2 regions of the Cryptosporangium sp. NPDC048952 genome follow, and region 2 is predicted to be linked to the other one. Evidence: riboswitches for the same ligand, from Rfam matches in the RefSeq annotation. Region 2 holds a riboswitch; the other holds the start of a gene.
The links. A riboswitch is a leader RNA that binds a small molecule or an ion and turns the genes downstream of it on or off. The one in region 2 is predicted to bind cyclic di-AMP.

Region 1: another riboswitch for cyclic di-AMP. It lies ahead of ACGFY5_RS37185 (C40 family peptidase); the one in region 2 lies ahead of ACGFY5_RS02720 (transglycosylase family protein).

What each region holds. Positions count from the first base shown of each region.
Region 1 covers NZ_JBICTY010000008.1:63,670-78,089, forward strand. The annotation lists gene ACGFY5_RS37125 (ParA family protein) at 55-1,440, shown strand; gene ACGFY5_RS37130 (ParB/RepB/Spo0J family partition protein) at 1,437-2,438, shown strand; gene ACGFY5_RS37135 (GNAT family N-acetyltransferase) at 2,561-3,253, shown strand; gene ACGFY5_RS37140 (D-alanine--D-alanine ligase) at 3,422-4,363, opposite strand; gene ACGFY5_RS37145 (PLP-dependent aminotransferase family protein) at 4,360-5,673, opposite strand; gene ACGFY5_RS37150 (GNAT family N-acetyltransferase) at 5,870-6,499, shown strand; gene ACGFY5_RS37155 (N-acetylmuramoyl-L-alanine amidase) at 6,492-7,646, opposite strand; gene trxA (thioredoxin) at 7,939-8,265, opposite strand; gene trxB (thioredoxin-disulfide reductase) at 8,294-9,232, opposite strand; gene ACGFY5_RS37170 (hypothetical protein) at 9,319-10,191, opposite strand; gene sigM (RNA polymerase sigma factor SigM) at 10,188-10,775, opposite strand; gene ACGFY5_RS37180 (protein kinase family protein) at 10,775-12,190, opposite strand; gene ACGFY5_RS37185 (C40 family peptidase) at 12,491-13,234, opposite strand; cyclic di-AMP (ydaO/yuaA leader) riboswitch at 13,316-13,507, opposite strand; gene murJ (murein biosynthesis integral membrane protein MurJ) at 13,869-14,420, opposite strand, start outside.
Region 2 covers NZ_JBICTY010000001.1:581,198-595,617, reverse strand. The annotation lists gene ACGFY5_RS02725 (glycoside hydrolase family 6 protein) at 1-1,098, opposite strand, end outside; cyclic di-AMP (ydaO/yuaA leader) riboswitch at 1,379-1,545, shown strand; gene ACGFY5_RS02720 (transglycosylase family protein) at 1,547-2,431, shown strand; gene ACGFY5_RS02715 (MarR family winged helix-turn-helix transcriptional regulator) at 2,612-3,058, shown strand; gene ACGFY5_RS02710 (AAA domain-containing protein) at 3,055-8,910, opposite strand; gene ACGFY5_RS02705 (PadR family transcriptional regulator) at 9,103-9,753, opposite strand; gene ACGFY5_RS02700 (maleylpyruvate isomerase N-terminal domain-containing protein) at 9,825-10,670, shown strand; gene ACGFY5_RS02695 (FtsX-like permease family protein) at 10,685-12,094, opposite strand; gene ACGFY5_RS02690 (ABC transporter ATP-binding protein) at 12,098-12,850, opposite strand; gene ACGFY5_RS02685 (PadR family transcriptional regulator) at 12,847-13,398, opposite strand; gene ACGFY5_RS02680 (helicase-associated domain-containing protein) at 13,461-14,420, opposite strand, start outside.

The DNA.
Region 1 (14,420 bases), on a different contig from region 2:
AAAACCCCTCTGCGGTTGGTGCGCCCCGAGGGGCTCACGGTGGAGAACGGGCACTTGGAGATCGTCACGGCGCCTTCCCTCGACGATCTGCTCGGCGTGACCGCCGCTGACCGCCGCGCAAGCGATCCGACGGCCGGAATCGGCAACTCTTTGCGTGATCTCATCGACAGAGTTGTCGGTCGGGCAGAGGTTGAACGCCCCGGGACGGTACCGTCGGAGAGTGCCGGCGGGACCCTCGCCGAAGTCCCCTTCTTCGAGCGGGGTGCAGTCTTCGAGCGCGGCGCAGCGATCGCAGCGTCGCCGGACACCACTGGCCCCTCGGCGCCAGCTTCCCCCGAGTCCGGTTTTGAACAGGTCCAGGAGATCGACGTGAGCGACCCCGCTCAGTCCGCCCCCCATAGCCTCACGAGCGGAGCGGATGAGAGCCAGCGACGGATCCGCGCCGTGTTGGACGACGCCACCGCCGTTCCACGTGAAACGGCCCCCGATCCCTTCGATGTTTCACGTGAAACAGATCCTCTCTCGATGGACGCCCGCGTCTTGCCGGGCGATGTTTCACGTGAAACTGACGACGATGATCTACCGATCGCGATCGAAGCCCGACGCGCGGTCCAGGTTCTGAATCCGGGTCACAACACGCTTCCCCGCCCGCTCGGCGGCCGACGCGTCATGTGCGTGGCCAATCAGAAGGGCGGGGTCGGCAAGACCACGACCACTGTCAATCTCGCGGTCGCGCTCGCCCTCCACGGCAACCGCGTGATGGTGATCGACCTCGACCCGCAGGGCAACGCGTCCACCGGGCTGAACGTCGACCACCGGGCCGGTGTGCCGAGCACCTACGACGTCCTCGTCGACGGAATCCCGCTCGCCGAGGCGACGGTGGCCGTCGACGGCGTGCCGAACCTCTACTGCGTCCCGGCGACGATCGACCTCGCCGGGGCCGAGATCGAACTCGTCTCGGTCGTCGCGCGCGAGAACCGGCTCCGCCGGGCCATCGACGCGTTCCCGGCAGACATCGACTACATCTTCATCGACTGCCCGCCCTCGCTGGGCCTGCTGACGGTTAACGCACTCGTCGCTGCCCGAGAGGTGCTGATCCCGATCCAGTGCGAGTACTACGCGCTCGAGGGTCTCGGTCAGCTACTCCGCAACGTCGAGTTGGTGAAGGCGCACCTGAACAACGACGTGCAGATCACCACGATCCTGCTGACGATGTACGACGGCCGCACCAAGCTGGCCGACCAGGTCGCCACGGAGGTCCGGGGCCACTTCGGCGACACCGTGCTGGAGGCGGTCATCCCCCGCAGCGTTCGCGTCTCGGAGGCGCCTGGATTCGGGCAGTCGGTGATCACCTACGATCCTGGTTCGCGCGGTTCGACGAGTTATCTTCAGGCTGCTCGGGAGATCGCGGAGCGCGGCGCTAGGGGAGGACACCTGTGAAGAACCGACGCGGACTGGGGCGAGGCCTCGGTGCGCTGATCCCGGCGGGGCCGTTGCCGGGTGAGGAGGAGGACGGTGCGCCCGTCGCCACCCAGCGGATGCCGTTCGCCACCGGCGCCACAGCGGTCTCCGCGGTACCGGACAGCGACGACGAGGCGTCCGGTCTGGCGCCGGTGCCTGGTGCGCGGTTCCGGGAGGTGCCGGTCGACGCGATCGCGCCGAACCCCAAGCAGCCGCGTAAGGGCGAATTCGACGAAGAGGCGATGGAGGAACTGAAGACCTCCATCACCGAGGTCGGGGTTCTCCAGCCCGTCGTGGTCCGGGAGAAGGCGCCCGGAAGCTACGAGCTCATCATGGGCGAGCGTCGCTGGCGCGCGTCGAAGGCGATCGGTCGGGAAACGATCCCGGCCATCATCCGGGACACCAGCGACGAGCACCTCCTGCGGGACGCCCTGCTGGAGAACATCCACCGGTCCGACCTCAATCCGCTCGAGGAGGCGGCCGCGTACCAGCAGCTGCTCGCGGAATTCGGCGTCACGCAGGAGGAGCTCAGCAAGCGCATCGGGCGTAGTCGGCCGCAGATCTCCAACACGATCCGTCTGCTGAACCTCCCCGCCGCGGTGCAGCGGCGGGTGGCCGCCGGGGTGCTCAGCGCGGGCCACGCGCGGGCGCTACTGTCCCTCGACGACAACGACGCCCAGGACCGGCTCGCGACGCGCATCGTCGCCGAAGGGCTCTCGGTGCGGGCCACCGAGGAGATCGTCGCGCTCGGCGGCGACCCCGAGCCCCCGCAGCGGGACGCGCCGGCCCGCCGGACGCGCATGCGGTCCCCCGGTCTGGAAGACCTCGCGGGCCGGCTCTCCGACCGGTTCGACACCCGGGTGAAGGTGGACCTCGGTAAGCGCAAGGGGCGCATCACTATCGAGTTCGCGACGATCGACGACCTGGAGCGCATCGCCGACGCGATGGGCGTGAAGTCCGAGGGCCAGCCCGAGTAACCCCACGTCCCCCGAATGCAGAGCGGCCCCACGGAACCCCGTGGGGCCGCGTTCTTGTCCAGAGTTCCCGCGGTGCACGCCACACCTAATGGGGTGGGCGGCGAGGGAACGCGTCCGGCAGGATGAAGGCATTCGAGCCTGGAGAGATCGTGCAACAACCTCGTGTCGTGGTGAACCCGCCGCTGACCGACGAACTCCGTGAGCACCTCGTCGACATGTGGGTGCGGGTCACCAATGAAGGTGGGTCGGTCGGGTTCGTTCCGCCGGTGACGGCGGCAATTATTCGGCCGACTGCCGACCGTTCCTTCGATCGGGTGCGTCAGGGGACCGACGTCTTGGTCTGTCTGACCGCACCGACGAATCCCGAAAAAATACGTGGATCACTCCGAAAAAATGGCCTTCTGGAATCGCCGGAGAAGGCCGAACACGGGTTGGTCGGTACTCGGGGTACCGATTCCGACAATCGCGCGTCTATGGGCCTCTCAGGGGCGCTAACGGGCGAGCGGGTTGTGGCGTGGTTGCTGCTCGCCGAAAGTGAGAGCCTTCTGCGTCGGCACTGGCGGACGGTGTACCGGGTGCAGGTCGATCCGGCGTTTCAGGGCGACGGGTTGGGCACGAAGCTGATGGCGTCGGCCGCCGACCATGCCCGGGACGAGCTCGGGCTCGAGGCGCTCACTTTGATGACGCGCAGCGGCACCGGGGCCGAGCGTTTCTACAAGCGTTGCGGCTACCGCGAAGTCGGCCGCATCCCCGGCGCCATCCGGATCGGCCCTCACGACAACCGCGACGAAGTCCACTTCTGGCTCGACCTTTAGTGGGCGGCCCGGTCAGAACGACGCTGCCGAGCGGGCGGCAGGACTTGAGTATTACCTATACGCGGCGTCCTGCCGCCCGATCGGCAGCGTCGCCCTGACCGGGCTCCAGGTTTCGAGCCAAAGCAAAATGCCTCCCCGCGCTTTGCGCGGGGAGGCATTTGCGCAAGCTCAGCGTTTGATGGATTGCTCTACTAGGTCGGCCAGGACGTCGCCGAAGTCCAGGCCGGCGGCCTGGACGGCGATCGGGAGGAGGCTGGTTTCGGTCATGCCCGGGGACACGTTGACCTCCAGGACCTGGATGCCCCCCGCCTCGTCGACCAGCAGGTCGACACGCGAGAGATCACGGAGCTCGAGCGCGTCGTGCGCCGCGACCGCGGTCTCGGCGACCCGCTCGGCGATCTCCGGGTCGAGCCGGGCCGGTGCGTGCCAGGTGGTCGTCCCAGCGGTGTACCGCGCCGTGTAGTCGTACACGCCGTCCGCCGGCACGATCTCCACCGCCGGCAGCGCCGTCGGCCCGTCCGGCGTCTCGATGACGCTCACCGCGATGTCGGCCCCGCTGGCGAATCGCTCGATCAGCGCGGTGTCGCAGTAGCCGAAGCACCCCACCATCGCACTGGGAAGCTCCTCGACCGTGCGCACGGCCTGCGCCCCGAGACCGGATCCACCCTCGGCGGGTTTGACCATCAGCGGCATCCCGAGCCGCTCGACGATCCGGTCGAGCAACGTCTGAGCGCCCAGCTCCCGAAATGTTTCGTGGGGCAGCGCAATCCACTCCGGCGTCGGCAGCCCGACCTTCTGCAGGGTCGCCTTCGCGGCCGCCTTGTCCCACGCGACGCGGGACGGGTCGGCACCGGCCCCCACGTACGGGATGCCGAGCAGGTCCAGGACTCCCCGCAAGGAGCCATCCTCCCCGCTCGCCCCGTGCAGCGCGATGAACACCGCGTCCGGCCGCTCGGTCTCCAGCGCGGTCAGCAGACCGGCGTCGACGTCACGAAGGGTGGCGTCGACGCCGCTGCGACGCAGTGCGTCGGCCACCCGGCGACCCGAGCGCAACGACACCTCGCGCTCGTACGACAGGCCGCCGGCCAGGACGAGGACGTGCCTACTCATGCGAGCTCCGGTCCGGGTGCGAACGAGGTACGGGACAGCGGGCCACCGTGGGGCCCGCGTCGCCGAGCGGTGGGGGTGTTGAAGACCTGACGCAGCTCGGTCTCCTCGTCGATCACCGTCGCCAACCGCCGGATGCCTTCCCGGATGCGGTCGGGCGCGGCGGACGAGAAGCAGAGCCGCATGTTCTGGCGCCCGTTGCCGTCGGCGTAGAAGCCGATTCCCGGCACGTAGGCGACCTTGTGCGTCAGCGCGCGGGGCTGCATGGCCTTGGTGTCGAGCTCGTCGCCGACGGTGGCCCAGACGAAGAATCCGCCTCGCGGATGCGTCCAGGTCACCCCGGCCGGCATGTGGGTGGACAGCGCGTCGAGCATGACGTCGCGCCGCTCCCGGTAGATCTCCCGGAACACCTTCAGCTGTTCCCGCCAGGGGTACTTACCGAGGTACTCCGACGCGATCATCTGCGTCAGCATCGCGGGGCTGAGCACCTGCGACTCGTTGACGAGGACGAGCTTCTCGCGAACCGCGGGCGGCGCGAGCACCCAGCCGGTGCGCAGACCGGCGCCGAACATCTTCGAGCACGACCCCAGGTAGATCACCCGGTCCGACGAGCGGGCACGCAGCGCCTGGCCCGGCCCGTCCTCGAAGCCCAGCAGCCCGTACGGGTTGTCCTCGATGATCAGCAGGTCGTACCGCTCGGCGAGCTCCACGATCGCGTCCCGGCGCGGCTCGGTGAGCGTCACGCCCGTGGGGTTCTGGAAGTTCGGCACCGTGTAGAGGAACTTGACCTTCCGCCCCTCGGCCGCCAGGCGACGAAGAGCAGCGTCCAGCTCGGACGGGATCAGACCCTCGCTGTCCATCGGGACGTGCACGACCTCGGCCTCCGCCGCGGCGAACGTACCGAGCGCGCCGACGTAGGACGGGCCCTCGGCCAGCACCACGTCGCCGGGATCGAGGAACAGGTGCGCGATCAGATCGAGGCCTTGCTGGGAGCCGACCGTGATGACGACGTCCTCGGCGGAGCCGATCACACCCTCCACGGCCATGACCTCGCACACCAGTTCACGCAGGCGCAGATCACCCTGGCCGGTGCCGTACTGCAGAGCTTCCGCGCCGCGGTCACGGATGAGCGCGGCGGTCATGTCGGCGATCTCGTCGAGCGGAAGTGCGGAGACGAACGGCGACCCACCTGCCAGCGAAACGATCTCCGGCCGGCTTGCCATCGCGAACAGTGCGCGGACCTCGGAAACGGTCATGCCACGCATGCGTTGCGCATAGCGATCGGTGTAGTCGTCCAGTGTCGTGCCGCTCATGTATTCGCCTTCCGCGATGGCCGTCGTACTGCATTGTCCGGCGGAAACGGGCCTCATCACCAAGCCAATTAGCGTCCCGGTGGCTCGAACCACGATACCGACCGGCGCGTCGAACCCTTTCGCGGCGCGAGATGCGCCCTTACCATGGTCATTCGGGTAGAAATCAGCAGCCCCTTGCTTGGAGGTCGATCCGCTGATGTCCCGTCGGCTGGTCAGCCTCACGCTCGACACCCTGGAAGATTTGCCCTCCCGGTGCCGATCGTGCGTGTTCTGGGAGCTCGATCCGGTCAGCCAGGACCGTGCGATCGAGTGCGGCGATCCCGCGCTGGAGAAGGAAGCCTGGATTTCCTCGACGCTGCTCGAGTGGGGCTCCTGCGGGAAGCTCGTGTACGTCGACGGGGTGCCGGCCGGCTACGTGCTGTTCGCGCCGCCCGCCTACGTGCCGCGGTCGGTCGCGTTCCCCACCAGCCCCGTCAGTCCCGACGCGGCGTTGCTCATGACGGCCTACATCGTGCCTGAGTTCGTCGGAGGCGGCCTGGGACGCATGCTCGTGCAGGGCGTGGCCAAAGACCTCACCAAACGCGGTGTGAAGGCGATCGAGGCGTTCGCGGACGCCCGGTGGGATCAGCCGCAGTGCATGGTGCCCGCGGACTACCTGCTCGCGGTGGGCTTCAAGACCGTCCGCCCGCACCCGCGGTGGCCGCGGCTGCGCCTCGATCTGCGGACGGCCCTCTCCTGGAAGTCCGACGTCGAATACGCGCTGGAGAAGCTGTTGGGCTCGATGAGCCCCTCACTGGCCCTGGGCCCGGCACACCGGTCTAGCTGAACTGCATCGCGTGCAGGGCCGTCAGGTCCAGCGAGCCGGTCTTCACGTCCGCCTCGGTGGGCAGGAAAACCCGCTGCACGGCGATCAGGATCGCCTCCGCGACGGTGTCGCGGAACGACGGGTCGATCAGCCGGGGGCGGTCCATCGGGGAGCTCAGGTAACCCAGCTCGACCTGGACGGCCGGCATCCGGGTGAGCCGCAGCATCTCCCACGTCTTCGCGTGCGTGTGGCAGTCGAGCATGCCGGTGCGGGCGACGATCTCCCGCTGCACCAGCCCGGCCAACCGCTCCCCCACCGTCGAGCTGACGCCCGATCCGGTGCCGAAGTGGTAGGTCGCGACGCCGTTCGCGAGCGGGTTCGGGTTGCTGTCGACGTGGAGGCTGATCAGCAGGTCGGCGTCGACGGTGTTCGCCAGCGCGGCGCGCTCGGAGGCGGTGCGCTCGTGGTCGCGGCCCCGGGTGAGGTCGGCGCGGACGCCGATCGCGGAGAACCGGCCCTCGAGGCGGCTGGCGAGGTCGTAGACGAGGTGCGACTCGGTCCAGGTGAGCATGCCGTCCTGGGCGGTGACACCGACGTCGGCGCCGCCGTGCCCCGGGTCGATGACGACGCGCTTGCCGGAGAGCGCAGGACCGGCGTGGTAGAGCATCGCGGACTCACGCAGCAGCTGCGGGCGCCCACCGACGACCTTGCGGCCGAGCTGACGCAGTGCGCGCATCGTGAGCGGCCCGACCGTGCCGTCGGCGGCGAGGCCGACCTCGCGCTGGAATGCCCGCAGCGCGGTCTCGGTGCGCTGACCGAAGATGCCGTCCGCGCGGCCGTTGTCGTAGCCCATCTCGAGCAACCGCTCCTGCAGCTCCCGGACGTCGTCGCCGAGCATCGGCTCGCTGACCGAGCGGTTCAGAACGCGGTCGCCCAAGCGCCAGCGCGCCGCCACGAGCGCGCGCCAGCTCTCCGGGCCGACGATGCCGTCGACCACCAAGCCGCGCGACTGCTGGAACTCACGCAGCGCGAGCTCGCACATGGCGTCGAAGACGACGTCCTCGGCGGGCTCGGTAACGGCGGTATCAGCGATCAACCCCAGGGTCACCAGCGTCGACTTGACCTCGGCAGCTGCAGGTCCGACAGTGCCACGCTTGATGAACTGCATGGGGTGAGCTCGCTCCTTCCATCCGCGGCCCTCGGTCGGGGGAACCGAGGGGGAAACCGGCCGGAAGATCTCCGGACCGGTATTGGGGCCGCGATCATCGACCGTAACGCGTCGCGGCCACGACAGCGCACCGTAGCGTTCTCTGGCGCGTCGCGTGTCGGGTTTGTGCCCCTTGATCGAAGCTCCGCACGACGAGAGCGAACCGTCTCATAGACAAGGCCCGGTGCGCGAATTCGCTAAACATCAAGGGAGCCCCGAGCCATCGGCCCGGGGCTCCACGCAGCGCATTTACTTAGAGCGCGCTCTCGATCATCTTCATGATCTGACCCTTCGGCTGAGCACCGAGGATCGAGTTGACCGGCTCGCCACCCTTGAAAACGGTGATCGTCGGGATCGACATCACACCGTAGTCGCGCGCGGTGTTCGGGTTCTCGTCGATGTTGAGCTTGACGATCTGGATCTTGTCGCCGAGCTCACCGGCGATCTCGTCCAGCACGGGCGCAACCTTGCGGCACGGCCCGCACCATTCCGCCCAGAAGTCGACGACGACCGGCTTGTCGCTCTGCAGGACGTCGTCGGTCCAGCTGGCGTCGGTGACGGCCTTGGTGTTGGCGCCCATGATGTCTCCTTACTCGGGGCGAAACTGATTACTCGGTGAGAGCGGCGACGTAGTGCTCGGCGTCGAGAGCCGCCACACAGCCCGTGCCGGCCGCGGTGATGGCCTGGCGGTAGGTGTGGTCGACGAGGTCGCCACAGGCGAACACACCGGGCACGTTGGTGCGGCTGCTCGGAGCCTCCACCTTCACGTAACCTTCGGCGTCCATCGCGACCTCGTCCTTGAACAGCGCGCTGCGCGGGTCGTGGCCGATCGCGATGAAGACACCCTCGGCGTCGAGCACCGACTCCTCACCGGTGACCGTGTCCTTGAGGCGGACGCCGACCACCTTGCCGCCCTCGCCGAGGATCTCGGTGGGGACGTTGTTGAGGCGGAAGTCGATCTTCTCGTTCGCCTTCGCCCGGTCGACCATGATCTGGCTGGCGCGGAACTCGTCACGCCGGTGCACGATCGTCACGGTGTCGCCGAAGCGGGTCAGGAAGGTGGCCTCCTCCATCGCGGAGTCGCCACCACCGATGACGGCGATCTTCTTGTTGCGGAAGAAGAACCCGTCACAGGTCGCACACGACGACACGCCATGGCCGAGCAGGTCGTTCTCGCCGGGAACACCGAGGCGACGCCAGGCCGAGCCGGTCGCGAGGATCACCGCGCGCGCCTTGTACTCGCGGTCGCCCACCTTGACGATCTTCACCGGACCGGAGAGGTCGACCTCGGTGACGTCGTCGGTCACCAGCTCCGCGCCGAAGGCCTCGGCCTGCTTGCGCATGTTGTCCATCAGATCCGGGCCGTCGATCCCGCCGGGGAAGCCGGGGAAGTTCTCCACCTCGGTGGTCGTCATCAACGCGCCACCGGACTGGACGCCCTCGAACACGAGCGGCTTGAGCGAAGCCCGGGCCGTGTAGACGGCTGCGGTGTAGCCCGCCGGACCGGACCCGATGATGATCACGTTCCGGATCTCTTCGCTACCCACGTCTTCCTCCAGGGCTATCTCCGCTGACAGTCACGCAAACGCCATGGTAGGTGCCGACATTCCCGCGGTGGTGAGGGTGCCCGAGGTCACCCTTCGCGGTTCACGCTGACGCGTGCGCGCTCGTCGGAGTTGCCGCCCGCTCCGCAGTTGGCTCCCGCGGCGACGACGTCGAGGCGGTCGGGGTCGGGCTCCGGCGCGACCACCACGATCGCGGGCGTCCCGTCCAGCGTGGCGTAGTCGACAGCCAGCGGCGCCCCGGCGACGCCGAGCGCGGTGAGGCAGTTCTGGAGCTCGGCCGGGATCGTGAGGCGCCGCAGGGCCGTCGGCACCGCGGCGACCTGGCGGTCGGCCGGCACCGAGGGGGCTCCGCTCGCAGCCGGTACCGGTGTACCGAGCAGCGCGCGGGCCTGCCGACCGAGCTCTGCGGTGGAGTAGATGACGCCGGAGACCCGTGTGCTCGGCGGAGCGGCCGGCGCGCTGAGCACCTCGCTCTCGGACTCCTTCGCCGAGGACGCCGCCGAATCGTCGCCGTTGTCGCCGCTCGAGGTGGCCAACTGGCCGACGCCGATGCAGAGCGCCCCGACCACCGCTGCGGCGGCGACCCATCCCCCGGCGACCCGCCAGCGACGCGCAGCACGATCCCTGGCGGCCTTCTCGACCCGCAGCCGGCTGAGCTCGTCCGGCTCCGGCGCCTTCCAGGACGTCGCAGGTTCTTCCTCCGCCGGGTCGGTGGCCACCAGAGCCCGGTCCAGCCGCGCCGCGACATGTACAGGCATCGGCACATCCGGGAGGGCCGCCAGATCGGCGGAGATGCCCGGCAGCACGGCGGTGAGCTGACGGTAGGCGTCGGACCACTCCTGATCGGTGGCGATCCGCGCGGCCACGGCCTCGCCGTCGGGCGTGCCGTCGAGGAGGCCTTCGGCGTAGTCCGCGAGCTGATCGAGTTCAGACGGTGTCACCGGGTACCTCCTTCCGTCGATTCGACGTCATTCCGGGCATCGGGGTTCCGAAGATGGCCGAGCATTACGGCCAGACGGGCCCTCCCCCGCGCACATCGGCTCTTCACCGTGCCTACCGCGACGTCGAGCATCTCTGCCACGTCCGCGACGGGATGCCCCTGGATGTCGACCAGAATCAGTGCGACGCGTTGCTCCACCGGGAGCTCGGCCAGCGCCGCCTGGACGTCCAGGGCGGTCTCCCGGGCCGCGATCGGGTCGCTGGGCGCCGCGGGAGCGCGACCGTCGTCCTCCGGCAGCGGCACCGTGGGCCGCGCCTGTCGGCGGCGAATCCGGTCGAGGCACGAGTTGACGACGATGCGGTGGAGCCAGGTGGTGACGGCCGCGTCACCGCGGTAGGACGCCGCCGAGCGGTACGCCGACAGCAGTGCGTCCTGCAGGGCGTCGGCGGCGTCCTCGCTGTTGCCGATCGTCCGGAGTGACACCGCCCACAGCCGGTCGCGGTGCCGGCGGACCAGCTCGGCGAACGCGTCGGGATCACCGCCGACGTGCGCCCGCAGGAGCGCACGGTCGTCAACCGGCTCCATCAGCCCTTGACGGTGATCTCGGAGATCGCGACCTGGTACTTCCCGTCCGAGTTCGTGCCGGTGTCGGTGATCCAGACGACGAGGAACGGCGTGCTGACCGCCTTGTCGAGCTTGATCGTCGTGCTCGCGGCCGAGGCCGTCTGCGACGGGCTGATCACCTTGTACGGACCGATGTCACTCGGCTGCGACGACGGCTGCTCGGTGCCGGCGCGCAGCTCGAACGTCGCTCCCGGGTGGTCGAACGCGATCGTGACGCTGGAGACGCTCTTCTCACCGCCGAGGTCGAGGATCAGACCGAGACCCGGTTTGAACTGGCCGAGCTTCGGGCTCTTGTACTGATCGGTCTTCCAGGCGGTGCCGGGGCTACCGTCGACCGCGTTGTCGACGTTCTTGTCCTCCGCGAAGTCGCCGCCGGGGCCGTCGATGAACGTCGCCCGGACCACCTTCACCGGTCCCCCGCCACCCTGCTGGGCCGACGCGGACGCGCTGGGCTTCCCAGACGGGCTCGCGTCGCCGCCGCCGCCGAAGTTGGGCAGGCCCAGCGCGGCGACACCGATGATGACGCCGAGAACGACGAGCACGCCGACGACGAGCACGCCGAGTCGCGTCCACCGCGGACCGCTGGTGGCCGGTTCGGGTGCGAGCACGGCCAGCGCGCTCAGCGCCGGATCCGCGACGTCGTAGCGACGCAGTTCGCTCGCCAGATCGGCGGCGGTGGGCGGCGGGACGGCCGGATCGAGCAGATCCATCGTCAGCGCGTCGAGGTAACCGGGGATGCCGGCCCTGATCTGCCTCGGGGAGCACATCCGCCCGTCGACGCGGGTTGCGTCGGGCAGGCCGGTGCGGTGCGGCGGCAGGACGTCTGGCCACTGGCCGGTGAGCCCGGCATAGAGCAGGCCACCCAGCGCGCGGATGTCGCCCGGCTGCTGACCGGGACCGCCCAGGTGCAGATCGACGAGGGTGACCTCGTCGTCGTTACCGATCAGGACGGTGGACGGCGTGAGGTTGCCGTGCGCGTGGCCGGTGGCGTGGATGCCCGCGAGTGCGTCCGCGGTGCTGCGCACCAGACCGGCGGCACGAGCGGGATGCAGAGGCCCGTTGGCGAGCGTGTCGTACAGCGTCTGTCCGTGCACCCACTCGCGGACGACGTAGGCGCGTGGCCCCTCGTCGACCGCGTCGTAGACGCCGATCACCGACGGATGGACGATGCGTCCGGCCGCGACCGCTTCGGCGATCATCTGCTCGGCGGCGGGCCCACCCGGGACCCGGAGCTCGATCGAGACCGTCCGGTTGAGCAGATTGTCCGTACCCCGCCAGAGCGCGTGCCCGCTGGCCGCATCGGCGTACAGCGCCTCTTCGAGCCGGTACCGGCCCGCCAGCACTTCACCCTGAACGGGCGCGCCGACCTGTGTCACAACCCGCCCTCCCGCAGTATCTACCGCTCCGCCCCTCAGGGTAGGCCGTGCGGCGGCTACTGGGGACAGGTCCATCCTGCCTGTTCCGGCGCGTCGGACGCCACCGGAAGCTTGGCAGTGAATGGTTCCGCGTCACAAAGTATCGCGGCGACGCACATCCTCCACCCGCGCGGCCCACGCTCGTCGAGTGAGTGTCGCGGCAGTTCACAGCAGTTTTTGTGGGACGGATGAGCGCCGGATGAGAAATAGTGAGGAAAGCCCGCGCCGGAGCGCGGGCTTTCCCTACTTGATGCTTGCGGATCAAACCAGGCGGCGAACCACGTAGGTGTTGCTCCAGATCTTCCGCTTCGCCACGGGCTGACCCGCGGTCGAGGCGTCCCACATGTAGTTCCCGCCGGCGTAGATCCCGGCGTGGGAGTAGTAGCTGCCGCTACCGAACAGGATCAGGTCGCCCGGCTTCTTGGCGCCCTTGCCGACCGACTTGCCGTAGCGCGCCTGCTGGGTCGCGCTGTGCGGCAGCGACTTGCCGAACTGCTTGTAGACGTACCGGGTCAGGCCCGAGCAGTCGAAGGAGTTCGGACCGGCCGCACCGAAGACGTACGGCTTGCCCGCCTGCCGGGCCGCGGCCTGGACGACCGCGTTCCCGTTGGACTTGGCGACGACGTGGTGGTTGGGCGACAGCGTCTTCTGCGTCCCGTTGACGAAGAGCAGCGCACGCCAGTTGGAGCTGCCGCCGATCGTCACCGTCCACTCGATCTGACCGGACGGGCGTGCCTTCTTCGTGCTGACGGTCCGCCAGCCCTGGCTGGACTGGTACTGCAGCGAGATGGACTTGTAGGCGGCTGGTGCGCCGTTCACCGTGGCGATCGCGTGGAGCGTGGTCTTCGCTCCGCTGGTGACGGATGTGGCGCCCGAGAGTTTCGCGGCGGCCGGCACGGCGGCTGCTGCCGGAGAGGCAGTGACGCCGACCAGTCCTACGCCGAGCGCGCCGGCAACGACACCGGCAATCGCGGTGGTTCGTAGCGTCGCTTTACGCGCACTCATCCCGCTTTGTGCAGTGAACGCGGAACGATCGTACTGTTTTGCGGGCAGGGCACGCCGATGGGAATGCACCGTATGCAAGGAAAGTCCTTCCGTGCACGCCTGCGGAGTTAGCTGTCGGGTTCGGGCGGGAAGGTGTAGTGCCCGGTCGCGCTCTGCGCGTCTTCACCCCAAGGGATCGCGCCGGAATTTTTTTCCGGCGACCCCACGTGCGTGTGGGTCCCCCGCTCCTGTCCATTCAGTTGGCTACTCGTCGGGACACCGCGGTTTCGTGGACAGGGCTCGGCGTGCGAATCCTGCGGTGTGCGCGGCTTGGCTGCCGCATCAGTTGCCGCGAAGAACTGAACCTGCGCCTCGTGGGAGTTGCCAGTGCTTTGCGACGTGCGTCACAGTCAATTTGCAAATTTAGTACTACTTCACACCGATTTCACGCACCGCGCGGGACAAGTGCGGCGCGTCGCGGGACAGTGACATAGAGGTGTGGAGCGTGTTGCGGGTTGGAAAAGTGAACCCGACTAATCGGTTGACTCGTCACTTGGCGTAGTGGCGGTTCTTCACGGTGAAACGACCGTACCTGCGGCGTGGGCTTCGTCACGTTAGACATTGAGGAATGTGGATAACCGTGCGTGTTTGAAACTCAGCGGCCGGGCAGGCGACGCTTGACGGTGTTCGCGACCTCGACCACCTCGGGGACGCGCAACCGGAGCGCCGCCACGGCGTAGACGCCGATGAGCACCAGACCGCCGACGGCGAGCGAGACGAGCGCGCCGAGCTTTCCGATGCCCAGCGCCGCCTGGAGGCCGTATGCGACGCCCCAGGCGACGAATCCAGCGATCGCCGCGGCGATTCCTAGCCGGGTGATCGTCCGGACCGAGGCGGCCGTGTCGAGGCTTCCCAGCCGACGCTTGAGGAAGTGGCCGGACACCAGCACCGCGACGATGTAGGACACGGTGTTGCCGCACTGCAGGCCGACGACGACCCAGTCGTTGTCCGCCCAGAAGAAGACGCCGAGGTCGAAGACGATCTTCGCGACGACGACCGGCAGGTTGATCAGCGCCGGCGTCTTTGTGTCGCGCAGCGCGTAGAACGCGAAGATCTGCATCTGGCTGATCGCGAACGGCACCAGGCCGATCGCGGCCGCCATCGTGGCGTAGCCGGTGGAGATCGCCTGCTCGTGAGTGAACTCACC
Region 2 (14,420 bases):
CTTCGGGCTGGCCTGCTTGATCGTCTTGGCCGCGTAGCGGAGCAGGTCGAGCCGCTCCTGCTGTTGATCCGACGAGAGGCAGGTGGTCAGGTGACCGAGCGCGTCGGGCTCCAGCACGATGATCGACGAACCGGACCCCAGCCCGCTCGCGAAGTTGCTGATCCAGGTGCGGTAGCCGTCGGCGCTGTCGGCGCCACCGGCGCTCGCACCGCCGCAGTCACGGTTGGTCATGTTGTAGGCCACCAGCACCGGCACCTTGCCCCGCGAGTGCGCCTTCCTGGCGTAGCTGCGGACGTCGCTGCCCACCTCGCCGGGGTTGTTCGCGGCGAGCCAGTGCGCCTGCGGCTGCTCGGCGATGCGGTCGCGGATCACCGCGGCGCGCGGGTCGCCGGAGTTCTCCTGGACCCACTCGACCGCCTGGCCTTCGGTGTCCACGAACAGCGATCCGAGCGGTCCGGACGTCGGCGGCTTCTTCGAGGGCGACGGGACCGGCCGTCCCGGTAAGCCCGGGGGCAGCGCGATCGACGACTCCTCCGGCGAAGCGCTCTCCGTCGGCCGTTCCTTCTTGTCGTCGTCCTGCTCGTCGACGCCACACTCGACGCCGTTCAGCGCGAAGTCCGACGCCTCGGGCGCCTCGCCCTGCGGATGCCAGCCGCTGAACCGCAGCGTCAACGTCTTGCCCGGCTCCAAGCGGACGCTGTCCTCGTTGGCGCCGACGGTCACCAGACCGTCTTCCTGCTTCCAGTCGCCGCCCTCCCAGCCCTTCACGACGGCTTGGCCGCTCTTGAAAGACCAGTTGACGTTCCAGTTCTTGACCGCGTCCTCGCCGGTGTTCTGCACTGCGACTTCGGCGGAGAAGCCCGTCGACCACGAGCGCAACACGGTGTACGCGGCCGTGCAGGAATGGTCGGGATCGGACGTGGCGTTTGCGGCGACCAGGCTGGTACCACCGATCACCACGATCGAGCCGAGCGCAGCGGCGCCGACTGTTGCGGTGCGTGCTCGGCCGTTCGCACGTTCACGGCGATGCCGAGCGAGGTACGGGCCGGCGCGGAGACCGGCCTTGGAGAGCAGGCCGGCACGTGGAGCGTCGGTCATGGCGCCTATCTTGACCGGCGCAAACAACTCACGCCCAGAGCCACACGCGTCACTTAGTGAGGTATTAAGGGATCCTCACTGGGAGAAGTGAACCGACCTCGAAGAGTTACACGACCGATTCGGACTGAACCTAATACGACTGCCACGACCTTAATGGCCAGATACGAAATCTTTCGCCTATCACGGCACGGTAACTTGGCATTCGTCCGATTTTATGGTTCTGTCGTTTTCGTCCGTTCACCGCGGACCTCGCGCCCGGCTACGCCGAATCCTGCCCCGGGCGACGAGGACTCTGAACCTCGGGCAGGAGCGGGGGAACCACTTTCCGGCGTCGCAGTTCGACGTCTGGCGTCGAAGTTGACGTCTTGGGGTGAAGCCACTCACGCGTGGCCGGGCCATCTCAGCCCGAACCCGACAGCTCACCTCGTAGGCGTGGAGAGGGTCGGATATGTCTAAGGAGTCTTCCCATCCCACCCAGCTCAGCGCCGAAAGCTCGCCTCGTGCGGGTGGACGGCACAGGGCGCCTCGGCGCCTGAGCCCGCTCGGACGGGGCCTGGCACTCGCCGTGGTCACCGGACTCGCGGGAATCACACCGCTGGTAATCGGTGCCTCACCGGCCCACGCGGACGTGAACTGGGATGCGATTGCGCAGTGCGAGTCCGGTGGTCGATGGAACATCAGCACCGGGAACGGCTACCACGGCGGACTGCAGTTCAGCCCGTCGACATGGCGGGCCTACGGAGGGCGGCAGTATGCCGGTAGCGCCCACCAGGCCAGTCGGTCGCAGCAGATCACCGTGGCGAGAAAGGTCCTCCGCGGCCAAGGGATCGGCGCCTGGCCGACCTGCGGTCGGAAGGGCTACTCGAAGAGCCGGGGTTGGTCCCAGCAGGCCAGCCGCAGTTACAAGCGTCAGAGCTACACCAAGAAGGCCTCTGGCGAGCACACCGGCTACCGGTCCGAGCGGTCCAAGAGCTACCGCTGGTCCGGTAAGAAGTCCTGGCAGAGCCGGCCGACCGAGAACCGGTCGCACCGGACGTCGAAGCAGCACCGCTACACCGCACTGGCGGTACCGAAGAAGGGCACGGCCCACGCCGTGGCCGTCCGCCCGGTGGAAGTGCTCGACTTCGTTCCACAGCGCCAGTTCACCCGTGACCAGCGTCCAGCGGTCGCCGCACCACGCGTCCTGAGCTACCTCGTACGGCCGGGCGACAGCCTGGCGACGATCGCCACGACCTACAAGGTCAACTGGTTGGCGATCTACGAGAAGAACCGCGAAGCGATCGGCGCCGACCCGGACGTCATCCACCCCGGGGAGAGGATCCTCATCGGATAGAGCGATTCGCCCTGCACAGGGAGTCCCGGTCCGTCACGGACCGGGACTCCCTGGCGCTTCCGGCGTCTCCCGCGGGGGATCCGGTCGGCGGGGGATCCGGTCTGAACGGACGACTGCGGGTTTGCCCGAAGTCCCGCGATCATTCCCTTCTCGCAGGCCACGTGACCACAAAGGAGTGCCATGGCGGCCACCCCTGGAGCGGTCGCCGACGAGTTGAGTGCGCTGCTCGGTCGGCTACATCGGACGTTGCGCCGAGCGGCCCGGAGTGACCAGCCGGACGAACCGCTTCCCGCCGCCCAGATGGAAGTCTTACGCGTGGTGCACGCGCAGCCCGGGATCGGGGTCAAGGCGGTCGCTGCGGCGTTGGGGACGGCTCCGAACACGGTCAGCACGCTGGTCGGGGATCTCACGGCGGGTGGGTACCTGGACAGGTCTCCCGATCCGGGGAACCGGCGTGCGGTGCGGCTCACGCTGACGGCGGATGCTGCCGATCTGATCGACGGTTACACCGACCGGCGGCGGCGGATCGCGATCTCCGCGGCTGATCAGCTCGATCAGGCCGACGTCGATGCGCTCGCCGCCGCGCTGCCGGCGTTGCATCGGTTGCTCGTGCTGTTGGGGGGTTAGCGCCTCAGGAGCGTGAGGGCGTCCGGGGTGAAGCGGACGAGGCCCACCTCGCCGTACTTCGGGTCGACGACGGGGACGTCGCGGCGTTGTTCGGCGGCCGCGACGATCGCGGTGGCTTCGGGGTTGGTGAGCCAGCCGGCGGTTTCGGTGAGGGCCTCTTCCTGGCGCATGACCTCGACGTTGGCGCGGTTGCGGAGGGCTTCGATCGAGTCGTCGGGGTAAAAGCACGCCCAGCCGACGATCTTGCCGCCGGACTGCACCGGGGTGTCTACTCCCGAGCGGTAGGCCTGGAGGGCGGCGCGTGCTTCGTCCACGCGGATGGCGCCTACCTCCTGGTAGTTGGTGGGTTGTGGTTCCACCACCGGGAGGGGGCGAGTTGCTTCCGTGGAGCGGGGGTCGTGGGTCGGGGTGCCCGGGGCCTGGTTCCACCAGCTGACCGGGGAGCCGCCCGGGGAGGTGGGCGCCACCGCGGGCAGCCCATGCTGCGGCGCAGCCATCTCCGGCGCCGGGGACACCTGCTGCGCCTGCGCCGCATCGGGCCGCACGTCGTACTGCTCCGGCCGCGCCGCGTTGGCCGCAGCCCGCTCCTGCGGCTCCGGCCGCAGGTCGTACGGCGCGGGCTGTAGGTCCGCCTGCGGCTCGGAATGCACGTCATACGGCGCGGGCTGTGGCTCCGCCCGGGGCTCGGAATGCACGTCGTACGGCGCGGGCTGGGACTCCTCGGGGTTCAAGTCGTACGGCGCGGGCTGGGACTCCTCGGGGTTCAAGTCGTACGGCGCGGGCTGCGGCCCCTCGGGGTTCAGGTCGTACGGCGCGGACTGGGGCTCCGCCTGGGGCTCGGGGCGCAGGTCGTAGGGCGCTGGCTGGGGCTCGGCGGGCGTCGGCTGGGACGCGGACTGGGCCTGCTGGGCCATCTGGCGCACCCGCTGAGCGGGGTGCGGAACGAGCTGCGCCGTGACCGGCGCAACAGGCGCCACCGGCGCCGCCGGCGACACCGGCTCGGGCGCGGAGTAGGTCGGCGCCGGGGAGACCGGCTCGGGCGCCGGGGAGACCGGCTCGGGCGGTGCCGGGGAGACCGGGACGGGGCGGGGTTGGAGGCCTGGGAGATGGCGGGCGGGGTGGTCTTCGGGGAGGGACTCGACCGTCGGAATCGTTGGGGCGTCGCCGACCCACGGGTTCGCGGGCGGTTCGGACGCGGCGTCGGTCAGGTCCTCCAACCGGATCACGGTCGGAGCATCCCCACCCCACCGCTCCTCGGCCTCGTCCGAGGCCTCCTCGTCCTCCGGCAACCGCACGAACGGCAACACCACGGTGAGATCGGTCAACCCGGCCGGAGCAGCGGCAACCGGCTCCTCCGGAACCTCCTCCACCCACTCCCCGGACTCGTCCCACGCGGAGTCCTCGACCCACTCCGAGACCTCGTCCTCGGCGTCCGCGACGAGATCAACCGAGAACTCGGGCGCCTCCGCGACCGGAGGCAACAAATACTCCCGGTACTCCTCGGGCAACAACCCGAGCTCGTCCATCAACGGCCACAAGCCGGCCAACGCGGCATCGGGATCCCGCGCGAACAACGTCCCGCGCACCCGCCAGAACACGCACCCGCCGACCCGCTCCAACACGGCCTGGCGACGCATCTCCTCCGCCCACCGCGCGGCACCGCGGTACCGCCCGTGGTCGCACTCGATCGCGAGCCGCCGACCGTCGGCAGTCGGGATCACGAAGTCGACCCGGTGCCGCCCGATCGGATACTGCACCGCGGGCCGCACCCCGATGTTCAGGAGCTCCCGCAACACCGACCGCTCGAGCTCCGACTCGCACGCCGCGTACAGCGTCTCGTCGGGCACCGGCTCCGCCGCCAGCGCGGCCAACCCCAACCGCGGCGCCGCGCAGTACCGCAACAACGCGCCCCGAGCGTCGTCCGGATGCAGGTTCTCCGGACCAACCGAGTGGAACACCCACATCTGATCCTTGGCCCGCGACGCGGCCACGTTCACCCGCCGGTGATGGTCCGCGCCCGTGAACGCAGCCCGATGATCGTCGCGGTCGGACACCACGAGGCTGATGAACATCACGTCCCGCTCGGCGCCCTGGAACGTGTAGGAGTCCCCGACCTTCAACGAACGCCGGGCCATCTCCTGCTCACCCAGGTGCCGCACCAACTGCTCGTTGATGTACTGCGCCTGCCCACTGCTCGCCAGCAGACTGACGACGCCGAACGTCAAGCCGGCGTAATCGGGGTCGGCGGCCAGCCGTGAAATCGTCGCCACCAGCGCGTCGGCCTCGGCGAGGTTGACCTCGCCGTACCGGTCCCGCCGCTCCCGCGCACCGGGAACCCGCACCACCCGCACCGGATCGAGCCGTCCGCGGTCGGCACGCAGCGGCTGCACCGTGCCGTCGTACCACTGGTCGCTGGAGAACGAGATGATCTCCGGCACGCACCGGAAGTGCTCGGTGAGCATCAGCGGCTCGGGCGACCGCCGCACCGCGTGGTCGTAGAGACTCGTCGTGACGTCGAACAACGGCCAGGACGGTAGGTCCCCGAGGTGCTCCTGGCCGAGCCGGGCGACGTCGTCGTGGGCCAGGCCGATCGCGTACGGCCCGATCTGCCGATCGTCACCGACGACGACAGCGCGCGTACCCAGCGACAACACGGGCATCGAGAGCAGTCCGCACTGGCTCGCCTCGTCGACGATCACGACGTCGAACGGCGTCGTACCACCGGTGAACTGCTGCAGCGCACGCTCGACCGACATCACCCACACCGGCACCGCGGACACTGCCTCACGCATGTGCTGCTGGGCCAGCGCGGTCCAGCCCGCGGCCCGGCGTCCGGAGCCCTTACCGACCTTGCGCAGCGCCGACGCCCATCCGGCCAGTGCGTCGCGGGCCCGGTCGTCCATCCGGCGGGCGGCGGCCAGCCAGGCCGACCGGGTCGCGAGCTCGCCGACCAGTTCACGGGCCTGGTCGCGCAGCGCGTCGGCCTGCCGTCCGAGCGCACCGGTGTCCTCGACGCCGATGACGATGCGCAGCCAGGTGTCGGCGCGCCGCCAGTTCCAGGCCTGCTGGCTGACCGTCGGGTCGGGCAGGTCGCCCTCCAGCGCGATGCGGCTGGCCCAGAGCGGCGCAATCGTCGAAAGGCCGGCGTGCAGTTCCTGCCAGCGCTGCATCGCCGGGCCGGCGGCACGCAGCCGATCGGCATCGGCCAGCGCTGCTTCCCAGGCCGCGTAGTCGCCGACGGCCCAGGACCGGTCGAGCTCCCGCCAGAGCGGGGACGCGTTCGCGTCGAGCAGCGCCTCGTCGAGGACGGCGCGGACCTGGATGCCCTCCCGCTCGGCTTCGTCACTCTCGAACACGGCGACGAGTTCGGCGGCCCGCCCGGCCACGCCGGCCAGCGCGTTGGGGTCGGCCCAGTCGGCCTCACCCGGGGTACCGGCACGCAGGAACACGGCCAGCCGGTCGCGCAGCGTCGGCCAGTACCGCAGTCCGATGTCGACGACGTCGCCGACCTCGCGCAGGTAGCCGCTGATCACCTCGACCGTGCTGGGATCGTCCGGCGCCTGCGGGCCGTCCAGCTCGGCGACGAAGTGGTTCCAGCGTTCGGTGAGCCGCCGCCGGGCCCAGTCCAGGCGCACGGTCGCCAGTGCGGCGTCCACGTCGTCCACGGTGCGCAGCGGTGCACCGTCGACCCGGATGTCGTCCCTGACCTGGGCCAACCGCCGGTGGATCAGCCGGCTGACGCCGCGCGCTTCCACCAGGCGGATCCGCAGCATGTCGAGGTCGGCCCGCAGCTGGCGGGGATCGGCCCAGAACTCGTCGGGGATCTGCACGGCCCGGCCGGCGAGGACGCTGCGCCAGCGGGCGGTTTCGGTGAGCATCTCCGAACACCCGGCGACCTCGGCCTGGCAGGTCTCGCGCCACGCCGGCGAGACGGCCAGCCGACCGGCCAGCCGTAACTGCCAGGGCTGGTAGCTGCGGGCGCGGTGCGCGATGCGCCAGATCTCGTCGGCCAGCGCGGCGACCGGCGGGCGGCCGACGTTGCGCACGGCGGCGAGGTCGACGCCCCGCGACGCGAGCGCATTGACGCGCTGACGCAGGGACTCCGCGTGCTCGTCGGCGCGGGCCAGCCGGTTGCCGTCCGGCAGCGACTCGCGCTCCGGCAGGCGACGCTGGGCGTCGACCAGGTCTTCGGGGCGGTAGGTGTTGGTGAGCTCGGTGAGTTCGGCGAGCTCGGCGTCGGTGAGCGGGAACGGCGTGTTCGGGTCGATCGTGTCCGGTACGAAAGCCAGCCGCGACTCGTTGGCCCACAGCCACTCCGCGACCTCGACCGCTGTCGCCTCGACACCGTCGAGCAGGAACGTGCCGCCCTCACGGTCGGCGACCGCGCGCAGCGCGTGGTATTTCGCGGAGAGGTCCTGTTCGGCTGTGTCGAGCGCGGCCCACAGCTCGTCGACGGCTTCGGCCGCCACGTCCTGGTCGAGCGCACCGGCCTCGGCCTGCAGCTGGCGCACCGCGATCTCCAGCTGACCGAGTTGCTTCGCGCTGGAACCCATCACGCTGATCGCCAGCGGGCGCAGCGCCGGGGGCAGCTTGTCGCGCACCTCGGCGAGCGGCTCGTCGCGGTGCGACACGACCAGCACGCGCCGCCCGTGGGCCACCAGGTGGCAGATCAGGTTCGCGATCGTGTGGGTCTTGCCGGTTCCGGGCGGCCCCTGAACGGCGACCATCCGCTGGCGGGCCAGTCGCCGCGCGATGGTCTCCTGCTCGAGGTTGGCCGGCAGCGGGAACAGCAGGCGTTCGCCGATCGGCTGCCACTGCTCCGACGGGTCGTCGGGCAGGTCGAGCGTCGACGGGTCGTCCGCCAGCAGCGCCGCCAGCGATCCCGACGGGACGTGTCCGGCGGCGAGTGCGGCGCCGAAGTCGGCGAGGAAGCCGGAGAGCGCGGTGCGGCGCGGGCGCAGCAGGATCGCGCCGGTGTCGCGGACGTGCGGTTCCTCGACCTCGGCGCCCTCGCGGACCACCCGCGGCGGTAACCCCAGCCGACGCAGCGCCGACCGATAGAACTCGGTGCGGCCGGACTGCTCCCACGGGTCGAGCGTCACCGCTCCCCCGGGCCCGGCCAGGTCGTGCAGGCGGGCGCCGGGCGCGTCGGGCAGCGCCTCGAACGCGTCGGTCTGCAACCGCAGCTCGCCGGTGGGTACGACGGTCAGCGCGCCGCTCTCCGCGTCGACCTCGATGCCGATCGGCGCCGCCAGCAGCGGATCCTCGATCGACACGTCACCAATGACGCCGGTGAACACGCCGAAGCCCCAGACGAGCTCGTGCGAGGCCTCCAGCCGGACGGCGGCCTGACGCAGCTCCATCAGCCGGGAGTAGGCGCTGCGGACGGCATCGGCCTCGGCTGCGGTGTCCGCCCAGGGGCGCCAGAGTCGCTGCAGCCACTCGTCGACGGCCGGTTCCACGGCGTCCAGATCGAGGTCCGCGTCGCGTTGGACGGCGATCTCGCGCCAGCCCTCGCGCAGCACTGGTTCCCGGCGGGGGTCGTCGACCGGCCCGTCCAGGAGCGACCGCACGACGGCCGGGAGGTCCGGCGGCCGCGGCCGCGGCGGCCGGCGCAGTTCCAGCCAGCACTCGTCGGCGCGGGGTTGCTCTTGTTCTTCTGCCGACGTCGGGGAGCCGGCCATCCAGCAGCCGGGCTTGCCGGCGGGTAACGCCGAATGCCAGACGGCCGACTCGGCAGCCTCGAGGGTTCTCGCCGGGCGAGCAGAGAGCGCACGAACGGCAGATAGGTAGTCGGAAAAACGGGATACCCGACTACGCAACGCCTCGACCCGGCCGATCGCCGCCGCCACAGGAAACACCGCCGTCACTAGCGCCTCTCGATCCCCCACCGGCCTCCGGCCGACCGTACCGGTGAACCCCGTCCGGACGGCAGGGGTCCGGCGCTTCCTCATCCGGCCGGATGAGGTCTCGCTGGCCACCTGACTGACCAACGCTGGATGGAGTGCACAACCAGAGTTCGTGTCCTTGCGACGAGCGAGAATTTACGTCATCTGACGCGCACGGTGCGCACGGCGGTCGTACCGGGCGATCGCCTCCTCGAGCGCGTGGCGGGTGGGTTCGGTCAGTCCGACGCCGCGGACGTCCGGCCAGGCGTCGATCTCGGCCTCCGCGACGTCGCACCAGTCGAGCATCGCCTCGGCGAAGTCGGCGTAGAAGCGGGCGAGGAGGGCGACCAGGTGCACACGGTCCGGAAACGGGCCGTCGCCCTCCACATAGGCGCGCATCTGCTCGATGCCGATGCCGTAGCTGGTGGTGACCGCGTCGCGGGTGGTGCGCACGGCTCGGAGCGCATCGGACTTGTCCCCCTGGTCGGCGAGGAGGAGGCGGAGCAGGCCCTCGATCTCCAGCTGTGGCCCGGCGGGAGGGGTCGCGAGCCAGGTGCGGAGGGCGTCGCGGCCCGCGGGGGTGATCGCGTACGCGGTGCGTTCACGGTTGCCGGTGCGCTCGGTGGAAGCAGTGGCGTAGCCCCAGCCGACCAGGCGTTTCACCTCGCCGTAGATGTGAGCCTCGCTGCGCGGCCAGAACAGCCGCATGCTGCGTTTTGCCTGGCGGGTGAGGTCGTACGCGGTCCAGGGGTGGATCGCGAGCAGGCCGAGCAGCGCGTAGGAGCTGGTGGTGGGTTCGGTAGGCATCGGAGCTTGACACTACTCCAGAGTTGAGTAGACGCTGCCCCTACTCAACCCTGGAGCATCGGGAGGCCGACATGCCCACTGACAATTCCGCCGCCGTCGGCAGCGAAGAGATCCCCGCCGCGCGGGGCGCGGCAGATGGCCCCGCCGCGCGGGGCGCGGCAGATGGCCCCGCCGCGCGCGGCGCGGCAGATGGCCCCGCCGCGCGCGGCGCGGCAGATGGCCCCGCCGCGCGGGGCGCGCGTGCTGTCGATCTCCGTCAGGAGATCGAGAGCGCGCTGCCTCGTGCGCACGCGCGGCTCGTCGCGCTGGTGCGGGAACTGGACCCCGGGTTGGCGGGCCGGCGGGTGGCGGCTACGCCGGAGTGGACGGTGGGCGAGTTGGTGGCTCATGTACTGACCGTGTATCGGCGCGCGCTGGGCGACCGGCGGCGGAGTGCGTCGCCGGCGGAGACAGCCGCGCTCAACGCGACGGTCCTGGCGGAGACGCCGGAGCGCGACCTGACGGTGCTCGCCGAGCTGCTCGACCAGGACGGTCCGGCCGGCTTCGCGGTGCTCCGCGCGTTCCCCTCGGAGATGAGCTTCCGCTTCCACGGCGGCACCCGCGCCACGGTGACGCCGGTCAGCTCCGTGATCCTCGCCGAGATCCTGATCCACGGCCGCGACCTGGCCGAAGCCACCGACACCGAGTGGGTGATCCCACCCGACGAGGCGGCGCTGGTGCTCGCGGGCACCAGTCTCCCGGGCCCGGACGGCGGCCCACCGATCTTCGCCCCCTGGCTGAAGCCGGGCGGCGAGCAGGCGCTCGCCGCCACGGCCTCCACCGACGACCCGGTCGGTGCGCTCACGACGTTCTTCCGCCGCACCGCGCCGACCACCCCCGAAGCGGTCGCCTTGAGCCAGGCCCTGCGGTCCTTCTAGATGGGCAGGTCCTTCTAGGTGGCGCGGAGCTCGTCGACAGCTGTCGCGCGCCGCAGCAGGAGCAGACCGAGAGCACAGACCGCCATCGTCACGAGCACCGTGCCGAGCGTGAGCACGACCAGCCCGGCCCAGGGCGTCAGGTTCTCCAGGTGGACGGTGACCTGGCGCCCGTCGACGTCCTGCGTGTACGAACTCGACGCGTACAGGGCCCGCACCACGACCGCCCCGACAGCTGTCGCCAGCACCACCCCCGGCACCAGCGGCAACGCGGTCTGCCAGAGCAGCGCCCTGGCCAGCACCCCGGTCGGTGTGCCCTGGGCGCTGAGCGCAGCCAGCGTCCGACGTCGCTCCAGGATCTGTTCTGCAGTGGCGACCAGCAGCCCACCTGCCGCCACCACGACGGCTACCCAGACCGCGAGCTGAGCGAGCGCGAAAGCCCGGTCGTAGAACGGGTCCACCGGGCCCGCGTCGGAGCCGTACAGCCTGCTCTGCGCGGCCTGGTCCGCGGCCCCCGCCGCACGCATCGAGATCGCACCCGCGCCAATCACGACCGCTGCGAGCACGGTGGGCAGCGTACGGCTCGCCGCCCACGGATCGGCCACCAGCCGACGCCCGGCGAGCAGCAGCGCAGGGCTCTTGGCCCGGGCCGCGACCCGGCCGCCGATCATCGCGGAGAGCGCCGCACCACCCAGCACCAGCCCGAGCAGCGTCACGACGAGCAGCAGGAACGCGAGCATCGCGGCCCACCACGCCGCGCCACCGTCGAGGTAGCGGGACGTCGAGACCAGGATCACCAGCGCGACGGCGCCACCGAAGAACATCACCGCGGGCGCGATCTTCGGCGCCCGGGCCGGCCGGTTCCGCACGACGCCGAACGCGCTGAGCGTGCTGCGACGCAGCGCCAACGCGGCCACCAGCGCGCCGCCCAGCGGAACCGCGACGACCACCAGGAGAAACGCCCACCAGGCCGGGAGCACGTCGGTCGGCAGTGGACGCGGCGGATCGGCCCGGTCGAGCACGACGCGACCGATCAGGAACACCGCGAGACCGATCACCATGCCGACCGCGGCGGACACGCCGGTCTCGGTGGCGGCCAGCTTGATGGCCTGACCGGGCGTCGCACCGGCCATCCGGTACTCGGCGAGCCGCCGGTCCCGGGCCGGGGCACCCACCCGGACGCACTGCCCGACGAAGAACAGCACCGGGATGCCGAGCAGCATCAGCGCCGCGACGACACCGGGGCGCAGGCCGGGTTGAGCGAGCAGGCCGTTGGTGTAGTCGGCGTCGCCCTCGATCGCGAGGACGCTGGCCGCGGACAGGAGCAGGAGCGTCGCCAACACCGCGCCGAACGTGGTCAGCGCGATGCGGAAACCGTCGAGCCGGCTGCCGGTGACGGCAAGGCGGAGCAACACGGGAAGTCGCACGGGTCAGCCCTCCCTGGTGTCTGGGTCGTCGAACGTGGCGACGGGCTGCGGAACGTCGTCGTCGGTCAGGCCGTCGTCGACGACGGCGCCGTCCCAGAGCGCGATCTCGCGCTGGGCGTACGCCGCCACCTGGGCCTCGTGCGTGACGATCAGCACCGCGGTGCCGTTTTCCCTGGCCACCCGCGTCAGCTGGGTGAGCAGCTGTTCGCCGGCGAGCGAGTCGAGCGCACCGGTCGGTTCGTCGGCGAAGAGCACCCGGGGGTTGGTGACCAGGGCGCGGGCCACCGCGGCCCGCTGCCGCTGACCGCCAGAGACCTCGCCGGGGTACCGGGCCGCCAGGTCGGCGACGCCAAATCGGTCGAGCCACTCCGTCGCCGTTGCCAGCGCCGCCTTCCGGCGGGCGCCGGAGAGCAACAGCGGGAGTGCGACGTTCTCCGCGATCGGGAGTTCGGGCACCAGCTGTCCGAACTGGAACAGGACGCCCAGCTCGGTGCGGCGCAGCCGGGAGCGGTCGCCCTCCGAGAGCTGGTCGATGCGCCGACCGTCGTAGGTGCCGCTGCCGTTGTAGATCACACTGCCGGCGTCCGGAACCAGGACGCCGGCCAGGCAGAGCAGGAGCGACGACTTCCCGGACCCGGACGGGCCGGTGATCGCGACGATCTCACCCGCCCGCACGGCACAGGAGGCACCTCGCAACGCCGGCGTCTTGCCGTAGGCCAGCTCGAGATCGGTGCCGGTGAGGACGTTCGTGGTCATGCGAGTACCTCCTGGCGCAGCGCCGTCATCCGAGACAGGGTCAGATCGATCCAGCGCAGGTCCGCGTCGAGATGGGCCAGCGCGTAGTCGGCGGCGAGTACCTCGCCGACCGAGGTGCCGTCGGCGGTTTTCACCGCCGTGAAGTCGCGCATCCGCGCGAGGTGTGCCCGACGCTGTGCGCGCAGGTAGGTGACAGCGAGGCCGCCCTCTGCGCCGGGCGCCTCGTCGACCAGGAGCGCAGCGACGACTTTCATGAAGAGCGCGTTCGTGACGTGCGGGGCAGGGGGCTCGACGACGTCGAGCCAGTTGCGTAGCGACTCGCGGCCGGCGTCGGTGATCGCGAAGACGGTGCGGTCGGGGCCGTCGACGCGTTCGACGCCCGCTTCGCTGGCGAGGCCGTCGCGGGTCAGGCGCTCCAGGGTGGAGTAGACCTGCCCGAACGCGAGCGGGCGCGCCTTCGGGAAGCGGGCGTCGTAGGCGTGCTTGAGGTCGTAGCCGTGCCGGGCTCCTGTTGCCAGGAGCGCGAGCAGGACCTGTGGCGTGGACACGGCTCTACTATTCACTGAGTGAATAGCGGCGTCAACTAGTTACTCAGTGAATAGTGTGGGGCTCAGGCGGGCTCGACGCCCTGGATCCTCGACAGGACGAACATGCGCTCGGCGGTTCGCAGGTGGCACCAGGCGATCACCGCGTCGCCGGTGAGCTCGGCTTTTTCGATCACGCGGGACGTGTTTCGGCCGGTTGCGCTGACGTAGTCGATGCGGATCGCGGCGCCGGTCTCGATGGCGTCGAGGAGGATTTCGCGTTCGTGCGGGGTCAGGGTGTCGGTTTGGCGGGACACGACGAGGTCGGGGTGGCGGGCCGCGAGGTCCGCCCGCGCCTCGGCCGCCGTGCGCGGAGCACCCACCCACGGATCAGCGCTCTCCCGCGCGGCGCTCCCGCGCGCGGCGGCCCTTCGCGCGGCCGGATCCGCAGCGGCGTCGCGGGCGGCGGCTGCGGTCGCGGTGGCCGCGGTCGCGGTGGCTGCGGTCGCGGTGGCTTCTTGGGCGGACAGCAAGCGGTCGGTGAGGGCTTCGGCATCGGGTGGGGGGTTTTCGGAGTGCGGTGTCCAGGGTTGAGGGGCGGACGCCCGCCTGCGGACCTGCCGCTCGACCATGGCACCGCCGCCCTCGGTCAGGCCGGTCGGGGCGTATCCGGCGGCGCGGAGGGCGGCGAGCGTCTCGTCGGGGTCCGCGGCCGACACCAGCACGGTGGGGGCGACCGCGCGCAGCCGCAACGCCTGCAGCGACTTCATGGCCACGAGCTCGGCGAGCAGCGCCTCGTCGTCCGCGCAAACCACGCTCGCGGCGGGTGCCACCCGCACGTGCCCGTGCCTGCGGGCGACGTCACGCACGAGGTACTCCAGCGCCTGCGGCAGGTCGCCGGTCGCTACCTGCGCGAGCTCGGCGAGTAGGGCATCCGCGTCGACCCCGCGGTCCAGCGCCCCACGCACGCCAGCCGGCGAGAACCGCCAAATCGACGCCGCCCCAGCCGCTTCCCGCTCGGCAACCCCATCGAGCAACGCAGCCAG